DNA from 3 places in the Vibrio harveyi genome. Region 3 is predicted to be linked to each of the others. Evidence: predicted binding sites of a transcription regulator. Region 3 holds the regulator's gene; each other region holds the start of a gene.
The links. The regulator CRP, encoded in region 3, controls carbon source genes, mostly activating them, when cyclic AMP is high. The targets are predictions, from matches to a motif close to TGTGANNNNNNTCACA.
Positions count from the first base shown of each region.

Region 1: deoD (purine-nucleoside phosphorylase) is a predicted target of CRP. The motif match lies at 1,490-1,505, and genes of this name have one in related genera.
Region 2: recB (exodeoxyribonuclease V subunit beta) is a predicted target of CRP. The motif match lies at 1,455-1,470, and genes of this name have one in related genera.

Region 1 covers NZ_CP125876.1:1,027,975-1,031,263, reverse strand. Annotated here, with positions in the region: gene QMY49_RS21235 (MerR family transcriptional regulator) at 1-286, opposite strand, end outside; gene QMY49_RS21230 (YbgA family protein) at 276-1,226, opposite strand; gene deoD (purine-nucleoside phosphorylase) at 1,624-2,334, shown strand; gene QMY49_RS21220 (hypothetical protein) at 2,403-3,289, shown strand, end outside.
Region 2 covers NZ_CP125875.1:406,457-409,745, forward strand. Annotated here, with positions in the region: gene recC (exodeoxyribonuclease V subunit gamma) at 1-1,002, shown strand, start outside; gene recB (exodeoxyribonuclease V subunit beta) at 1,615-3,289, shown strand, end outside.
Region 3 covers NZ_CP125875.1:3,398,027-3,401,315, forward strand. Annotated here, with positions in the region: gene astD (succinylglutamate-semialdehyde dehydrogenase) at 1-127, shown strand, start outside; gene QMY49_RS16080 (DUF1338 domain-containing protein) at 392-1,183, shown strand; gene crp (cAMP-activated global transcriptional regulator CRP) at 1,373-2,005, opposite strand; gene QMY49_RS16090 (phosphoribulokinase) at 2,245-3,114, opposite strand; gene QMY49_RS16095 (YheU family protein) at 3,239-3,289, opposite strand, start outside.

The sequences.
Region 1 (3,289 bases), on a different replicon from region 3:
ACTCCACTTCTTCTAGTCGTTGGATATCGGTCACTAAATCCACATCTGATTCATGACCTAGCAAGCCTTTGACTTTGCCAATCGCAACGCCTTTTGCAAGCCAACCTTGAATTTCACGAATAGTATCTAAATCCTGCTGTCGATACAGGCGGTGACCCTTCTCTGTTCTTTGTGGTTGGATCAAGTTATAGCGTCTTTGCCAAGCGCGCAGAGTAACGGGTTTTACTCCCGTTAACTCTGATACATCTCGAATTGCGTATAGTTTTTCTTCTTGGCTACAATCCATAACGAAGTCTCATCTCCTGTGGATACGGTTCTAAGTATTTTTGTTTCTGTAAGTACGCGTCGGGGTACGTATTGAGATAGTGCTTAATTAACGTTAACGGGGCAAGTAATGGTAACAAGCCCGTACGATAATCACTGATCACCGTCGCCAGCTCCGCTTTTTCATTAGCGGTTAAAGAGCGTTTAAAATAGCCTTGCAAATGCATCAGGACGTTCGTGTTGTTTTTTCGACTGGCGCGATTCTGTAACGCTTTCATCAGACCTAGACGATATTCGTTGTAAAACTGTTCCATTTCGTAACTTGATACATCTGCAACCAAGCGTCCCAGCGAACGATAAGACTCTGGATGGTGCGCCATTAAAGTCAGCTTATAGCGAGAGTGAAAATCAATAATTTTGCCGCGTGTGGGCTCGCCGCCCATCGACTCATAAAAGTCATTCAAACAGTAAACACGCGTAATGAAATTTTCTTTTAAAACCGGATCGTTTAGACGACCGTCTTCTTCTACAGGCAACCACGGCATTTTTTCCATTAATGTTCTGGTGTACAAACCGATACCTTCTTTCGCCGCACTATTTTTGCTGTATACCTTCACTCGCTCCATGCCACACGTTGGTGACTTCGCACAGACGATGTAACCACACAGCTCTTCATCCTCTAATTCGTTCACTTTATTTTCTGAGTACGCAAGCATGTTGTCAGTGTGGTCGTTTTCTGGATTTTTCGTTTCTACCAGCGCGATTCGCTCCTCATTGCTTACCAAACGAATGGTAGGGCGTGGAACAGACATACCAACACCGACTTCTGGACATACGGGAACAAAGCTAAAGTAGCCGTCGAGCTCTTTCGTTACGAAGTTACTGATTTTATGTCCCGAATCGAAACGAACTCGTTCGCCTAGTACACAAGAACTGATACCAACTTTGATTGAAGATTCCATAACGAAGCATCCTATACAAAATGTTTTGTTGTATAACTTATAGCAAGTCAAATAACATTGTACAAGAAAATAAATTGTACAATTTAATCGTTTTACTCACTCTCTTCGAATATCGATCAGAAACTTTTAAGAAAAAATTTTGTGCTGAAAGACGAGATTTTGTGCGCGCAATCGACAAACTGCTCAAAAGCAAATCGATTGCCTTTTTGCTTTCAACAGATTTAGTTATCAACAGATTATTTAAACAATAAAACCGACCATTTTGTGACTCAACTCTCATGCCCCCTTACCCTGTCCCGATATTATTGCCTCAACGAAAACGAACAAGTTCAACAGAATTGGTAATAGCATTCTATAATTGATGCGTTTTACCTGAACAAAACTTTGGAGAGCACTTATGGCAACCCCACACATCAACGCACAACCAGGTGATTTCGCTGAAACAGTACTAATGCCAGGCGACCCGTTGCGTGCAAAATACATCGCAGAAACTTTCCTAGAAGATGTGAAACAAGTTTGTGACGTTCGCAACATGTTCGGCTTTACTGGCACATACAAAGGTAAGAAAGTGTCTGTTATGGGTCACGGTATGGGTATCCCATCTTGCTGTATCTACGTACACGAGCTAATCGCTGAATACGGCGTGAAAAACGTTATCCGCGTAGGTAGCTGTGGTGCAGTACGTGACGACGTGAAACTAATGGACGTTGTTATCGGTATGGGTGCTTCTACAGACTCTAAAGTTAACCGTATCCGTTTCAACAACCACGATTTCGCAGCAATCGCTGATTACGGTCTTCTAGAAGAAGCGGTTAACCAAGCGCGTGCTCAAGAAGTACCAGTTAAAGTAGGTAACGTATTCTCTGCAGACCTATTCTACACACCAGAAGCTGACATCTTTGAGAAGATGGAAAAACTAGGCATCCTAGGTGTAGATATGGAAGCGGCAGGTATCTACGGCGTAGCTGCAGACCTAGGCGCGAAAGCTCTAACTATCCTGACAGTTTCTGATCACATCATCCGTGGTGAAAAACTAAGCTCTGAAGAGCGTCAAAAGTCGTTCAACGACATGATGAAAGTTGCTCTAGAAACTGCAATCAACATCTAAGAAATACTTAAGTAGTAATTTGCAGCCGGAGCCTGACCGGCTGCCTGAATTATCCCGAGGGGGCGATTGTGTCTAACGGCGAACTGCCAAAGGACGCAGATGGGTTACAACTCAACTTTTGTAAAACATTGGCGTGTGACAACTTTGGATTGAGTGATGCAAAGCGTTACGTCTTGCAGCATGCTAACCCTAAACGTCCGGCGATGGTGTGCCGTGAATGTGGAGCTTTCCCCCCCTTACTTAACAACCGCGATGTGGTCAACGAACTTCATCGTTTGAGACACGTCCACAGTGATGGACTACCTGCTTGTCGCAATGATGACTGCGACAACTTCGGACTTTCTGTCCACACTCATAAACACCTCTATCACGCTTTTGGTTACAGTGGCGATCGCCAACGTTACCGCTGTAAAGTGTGTCAAAGTACTTTTGTCGATAAATGGTCTGGTGCCAACAAAAAGCTTCAATTTCAAGAAAACTTAATGGGCTTGCTGTTCACGGGATATTCCGTCCGAGAAATCTGCCGTAAACTGAGCATCAATCCAAAAACCTTTTACGATCATGTTGATCACATTGCTAGTCGTTGCCGCCGTAAGCTTGCAACCATTGATGCACGCTGGGTAAACCACGCGCAGCATTATGAGCTCGCTTCTAGCTACGTTGCATTGCAACCCCATAGTAATAATGGCGTGTATTGGATTGCTTCTGGTGAGGCACATTCGGGCTACATTCTTTGTCAGCATGTGAACTATTCATCTGATGATGAGCCAGTGGCGTCCTTGGATCACAATCCATACGATGAAGTCTCTCGCTTTGTATCACAAGAATACACCGCTGAAGCAAGTGAACCACCACCAGAGCCATCAAAAAAGCTGCGTGAGCGCATCGATCAGAAATACCAAACGATTTTGGCCCGTGGTAACGTCGAAGATCCAATGGGAAATCTCTCTGTTTT
Region 2 (3,289 bases), 480 kb from region 3:
CGTGGCGAGTTTAACCGCGCATTGGATGATTACTTACTTGGCGCAACCTTCCCAATCGAATTGGACTTGGTGGAATTACAACGCTTCTGGCGTTTGCCTGTACAGTATTTCTTTAACCGTCGTTTGAAAGTGATGTTCGAGCCGCCGTTACCTGTGATGGAAGACGATGAGCCGTTTGTTTTAGGTGGCTTAGAAAGCTATCAGATGCGCGATGAGTTATTAGAAACCTTGCTCGAAACCGCCATTACTCAACCGTCCGCAAAAGCAGACGTACTCAAGCACTTCATGAGTGAGCAACGCGCGCAGGGCAAATTACCGGTTGGCGCATTTGGTGATATCGAGTTTGAAACCAACCGCGTGCAAGCGGAAGAGTTGGTGGATAAGTTGGCGTTTTTATCCGGTGCGCCGCAAGACGATTTAGAAATCGACCTTACCTTCGATGTGCTTGGTGAAGGAAAAAACATCCGTCTAACCGGTTGGCTAACTCAGTGTTATCAGTCTGGGTTGATTCGCTACCGAAGCGGTAAAATTCGTGCGCAGGATTATCTTGCTGCATGGATTGATCATCTTGCTATGTCTGCCTCTGGTCAGGCTAGAAAGACCCACGTTATCGGTTATGACCGCAAGGAAGGCGCGGTGCATTTAGTTTACCCTGCAATGGCAGACGCTGATCAAGCGAAACAATTTCTTGCTGAATTAGTACGTCTGTTTTTTGAAGGCATGACTAAGCCATTGCCATATTTCCCGAAAACAGCACTGGCGTGTGTCGAGGCGGGCTTTAGTCGTGGCCACTGGGCTGATGACGAAGAGAAATCGCTGAAGAAAATGGCGGACGCATTCAATGATGGGTACATGAGCCCAGGCGAAGGAAACAATGCGTATATTTCGCGTATTTGGTCTGCTTGGAATGATGAGCTTGCAGCAGAAGTTCGCACACTGACTGCATTGGTTCTTCAAGGCGCAAGATTGACGGCGATGGATGCTGAAAGTATACCCAAGTAACCTCAAGATGCTTGGTTCAGCGAGATTGACTTGGCTTGTAGGCGAGGCGATGATTTGAAGATCTAGTGGCTCTAAATTAAAAATCGTCAACGAAGTATACGAGCCAAGACAACTCGCCCTTCGGGAGCGTGTCACTGAAGCAATTTCATCGTCAAACAACTTGGAAAGAGTAATCTATTACACAGCGTTGTTTTCCTTGCTTATTTTCGATAAACAGGGAATCAGTGACAACGCTCTGAATCCTGTATCTTGAAGTCACTTGGGTATAAGAATAAGTTGGATTATTTAGATAAAGAAGAGAGTAGGGTGGCCGCCAGAAAATCATTATTTTTTGTAGGGCGTTCGCTGTACGGCCACAAGGTCAGAGGGACCATGATTCGTTTGAGTGTAGCCGCCTGAATGGCTTGGCTTATCTCGTGAGGCGCATACTAACGGTACTCCGTAATGATAACCGTGAGTGAGATCCCACAAAGGTTTAAATATTCCAACCTATTAGACTCATTAATAAAATTTTTAACGATAGATCACATTATAGGGTTTGTTGATCTTTAGATGCGAAACGCCTTTGAAGATCTACATGTCCTTGTTGAATACTTGGAGAGATTCAGCGTTATGGCGCAAATGTCAGTTCCAACTCCACTGCAAACCATGACTTTTCCGCTGCATGGTGCAAGGCTAATTGAAGCATCTGCGGGTACGGGTAAAACCTTTACCATCGCGGGTTTGTATCTGCGACTCCTACTAGGGCATGGCACGACTGATACCAAACATCGCGTGCCGTTGACTGTGGATCAAATTCTGGTAGTGACTTTTACCGAAGCCGCAACTGCAGAGTTACGTGATCGTATTCGTGCGCGTATTCACGACGCGAGGATCGCATTCGCTCGCGGACAAAGCTCAGATCCTGTGATTCAACCTTTGCTGGAAGAAGTCGAGGATCATAAGCAAGCCGCTGAGATCCTATTGCAAGCAGAGCGCCAAATGGATGAAGCCGCGGTGTACACCATTCACGGTTTCTGTCAACGCATGCTGACGCAAAACGCATTTGAATCTGGTAGTCGTTTCAATAATGAGTTTGTGACAGACGAAAGCCATCTTAAAGCGCAAGTGGTTGCCGATTACTGGCGTCGTAACTTCTATCCTCTGCCATTCGCTTTGGCAGGAGAAGTGCGTCAACTATGGGGCTCGCCATCGGATCTACTTTATGACATCAGTAACTACCTCACGGGTGCGCCGCTAAGTCTCTCTGTTCCTGCAATGCAAGGTAGCCTTGCCGATTTGCATGAGCAAAATTTAAAGCAAATTGATGCTTTGAAAGCCCAATGGTGTGATAGCCAGGAGGATTTCCTCGCACTGATTTCTGATTCCGACGTCAACAAACGCAGCTACACCAAAAAGTCTTTACCGACATGGTTAGAAGCGGTCAACGTATGGGCTTCGACAGAAACCACGGGCTATGACTATCCAGATAAACTGGAGAAGTTCGCGCAGAATGTGTTATTTGAGAAAACCCCGAAAGGCACTGCGCCACAGCACCCGGTGTTTGAGGCGATAGAAGCCTTCCTTGCCAACCCAATCAGCTTAAAAGCGCCATTGTTAGCTCATGCGATTGAGCATTGTCGCGTGATGCTGGCAAAAGCAAAAAATCAGAAACAATGGTTGTCATTCGATGACTTGCTGACTCAGCTTTCTGCCTCGATTGATACCGATGAAACCGCACTACTGACAGAGCGTATCCGTACGCTTTATCCGGTTGCGATGATCGATGAATTCCAAGATACCGACCCACTGCAATACAGTATTTTCAGCCGCATTTATTTGGATAATCCTGAGTGCGGTTTGTTTATGATCGGTGACCCGAAGCAGGCGATTTACGGTTTCCGTGGGGCGGATATCTTTACCTACATCAAGGCGCGTAACCAAGTTAGTGCTCACTACACGCTTGGTACCAACTGGCGCTCAAGTGCCGATATGGTATTGGCAGTGAACCAGATTTTTGCTCTGCCAGATAGCCCGTTTATTTATGACTCTGACATTCCATTCCATTCTGTGGATTACAGCCCAAGTGCCGACAAACGCGTTTGGACCATGGGTGGTCAAAAACAGCCTGCACTGACTTATTGGCTGCAAGAAGCGGAAGATAAACCTCTGCCAAAAGGTGACTACCTCACCGCTATGGCAGAGGCGACAGCAAGCCAAATTCAAACCATTTTGACCTCCGCGCAACAAGGCCAAGCGTGTCTGGTCAATGGCGAGAAGCAGAAGCCAGTTAAAGCGGGCGACATTG
Region 3 (3,289 bases):
GGGTGCGTCGGGTAACCTACGCCCTAGTGCTTACTACGCAGCAGACTACTGTGCGTACCCAATGGCATCAATGGAAGGACAAGAGACGGTCTTACCTGCCACATTGAGCCCGGGTGTAAGCCTGTAATAGAGAAACACGAAGTGGTGACAAAGTATCGCCGCTTCTCTCTGCCGGAGCTATTTACCAAGTTAGGATTCTGGTAAGCGCGCTGGCAAACGCCAAAGGCGAGCTTAAGACTCTCCAGAGCGTGTTGACTGACTGGCACTTATGCCACACATACCGTCACAGGTTGATGACCGCTCGTTCGTGATTCTGGACAGCCCACGGGCTGTGAACGAGCGGTCAACTTCCTCTTACCCCTAACTCTACATTTCATAACAAGGAGTCGTTATGACGCCCGATGTGTTATTTGAATCGCTATGGCAAGACTACATTCAACGTCTTTGCCCTTCTGCTGCTAAAGTTCATCAGCTTCTTCAAGAAGATGAGCCTCTGATTAATGACCATATTGCGCTACGTACGTTTAATGTCGCTCCCCTAGGCATTGAAACGTTAGCGAAGCCATTCCTAGCGGTGGGTTACAAAGCCTGTGGTGACTACGTATTTGAAAGCAAAAAGCTGGTGGCAAAACATTTTGAGCACCCAGATCCGAAACAGCCAAAAGTCTTCATCAGTGAATTGAAAGTGGATGAGTGCTCACCAGAGCTACAAGCCATCGTTCATAAACTGGTAGAGCAGGTTGATGCGTCTAAATTGACCAGCAGTGACTTCTTGTACGGCGGACGTTTGTGGGACCTTAGCTATGCTGACTTCCAGATCTTAGCGAAAGAGAGTGAGTACGCTTCTTGGCTTGCTGCGCACGGTTACGGAGCGAACCACTTCACAGTGAGCGTGAATCAACTCAATCAGCATGAAGAAGTGAAGCAAGTGAACGACCACCTACGCACCGTAGGCTTTATCATCAACGAGAATGGCGGTGAAGTAAAAGGCACGCCAGAGGTGTTACTAGAGCAATCATCGACCATGGCAGACAAAGTGCCAGTGACCTTCACTGAAGGCGTTGAGGTGATTCCTGGAGGCTTCTACGAGTTTGCTAAGCGCTACCCAATGGATAACGGTGAGTTGTACCCAGGGTTTGTAGCTGCATCGGCAGATAAGATCTTCGAGAGTACCAACGGTTAATAGATACAAGGCGAGAATGCTTCGCTTCGAGAGGGTTTTTACTTGGAATCTGAGAGGGCTTCATCTCAAAGGATGAAGTCCGTTGTGAAGCGCAGCGCTCTCGACTCTCAATGTCTAACTCCCAAAAAAAAGAAAAAGCCACCAAACTTGCATTTGGTGGCTTTTAAATTTTTTAAACGTTAATCGAGATTAACGAGTCCCGTAAACAACGATAGTCTTACCGTGCGCAGAAATTAGGTTCTGCTCTTCTAGCATCTTCAAGATACGACCTACTGTCTCACGAGAACAGCCAACGATTTGACCGATTTCCTGACGAGTGATCTTGATTTGCATGCCGTCTGGGTGCGTCATCGCATCTGGTTGTTTAGCAAGGTTCAGAAGAGTCTGAGCGATACGACCAGTTACGTCTAGGAACGCTAGGTCACCCACTTTTTGGCTAGTAACTTGTAGACGACGAGCCATTTGCGCCGAAAGACGCATTAGGATGTCTGGGTTAACTTGGATAAGTTGACGGAATTTCTTGAAAGAAATCTCTGCCACTTCACAAGGAGATTTAGCGCGAACCCAAGCTGTACGCTCTTGGTCTTCTTCGAATAGACCAAGCTCACCAATGAAGTCGCCTTGGTTTAGGTAAGAAAGGATCATTTCCTTACCTTCTTCGTCTTTGATAAGAACCGCAACAGAACCTTTAACGATGTAGTACAAAGTCTCTGCTTTTTCGCCCGCGTGAATTAGCGTGCTCTTTGATGGGTACTTATGAATATGACAGTGTGAAAGAAACCACTCTAATGTTGGGTCGGTTTGAGGTTTACCTAGAACCATAATATCTCACTTCCTCTGCAGGGTACGCTTGCGCTATCCATATTTTAGCTAAGCCTGAATTGGCTTACTAGAATAAGAGCACTTTTTATATGCTGCAAGCTCTCTTGTGTTTCGGTTAGAAATAGTATCCTTTTTCGGAAACGATTTCTTGATTTTAATCGTGCCATGATTGAGATTTTGTAAGCAAAACTGTGCACATGATCACGGTATGAAAAGTAAACACTCAATTAACGAGGTTTTTAGCCAATTTTTCCGGTTTCGATGAGTTGCTGCAGAATCGGTCTCACTATGAGCTCCATTGCAAAGCTCATCTTACCGCCAGGAACCACAATGGTGTTATGGCGAGACATGAAGGAGCCATCAATCATCGCCAACAAATACGGGAAGTCGACATTCTTGATACCGCGCAGGCGGATCACCACGAAGCTTTCATCCAAGCTAGGGATGCCTTTAGCGTTAAGTGGGTTAGAAGTATCGACGGTTGGTACGCGTTGGAAGTTGATATGTGTGCGAGAAAATTGCGGGGTAATGTAGTTCAGGTAATCGTCCATCGAGCGCACGATCGAATCCATCACCGCTTCTCTTGAATGACCACGATCGCGCGTGTCACGAACAAACTTTTGGATCCATTCCAAGTTCACAATCGGCACCATGCCAATTAGAAAGTCGACGTGACGCGCCACATTGACATCACCATCTACCACGCCACCGTGTAAACCTTCGTAGAACAGCACATCGCTGTTTTCTGGCAGATCTTGCCAAGGCGTAAAGGTGCCCGGCATTTGGTTGTATGGAACGGCTTCATCAAAAGTGTGCAGATAGCGGCGCACGCTGCCAGTGCCATCTTCACCGAACTTACGGAAGAACTCTTCTAGCCCCGGAAAGTCATTGGCTTGTGGACCAAAGTAGCTGATGTGTTTGCCTTGCTCACGCGCTTTGCGGATTTCGACATCCATCTCTGGACGTGTAAAGCGGTGGAAGCTGTCACCTTCAACCCACGCTGGTTTGACGTTCATCATATTGAACATCTTACGGAAGGCTTCAGAAGTGGTGGTTGTGCCGGCACCGGACGAACCAGTAACCGCAATGATTGGGTGTTTCGCTGACATGACAAACCTTGTCGAAAATTACTTACCTGTAAAGTGCAGCACACGTATGCTGCACGGTCGATAACCCACTATAGCACGTAACAAGCCCTTGTCATCGAGTGGGATACGGTAAAATGTGAAGGGTCTAAAACTTTGCTTTTAGTTGGATATCAACCGTTTCATGAAGCTCAGAAAA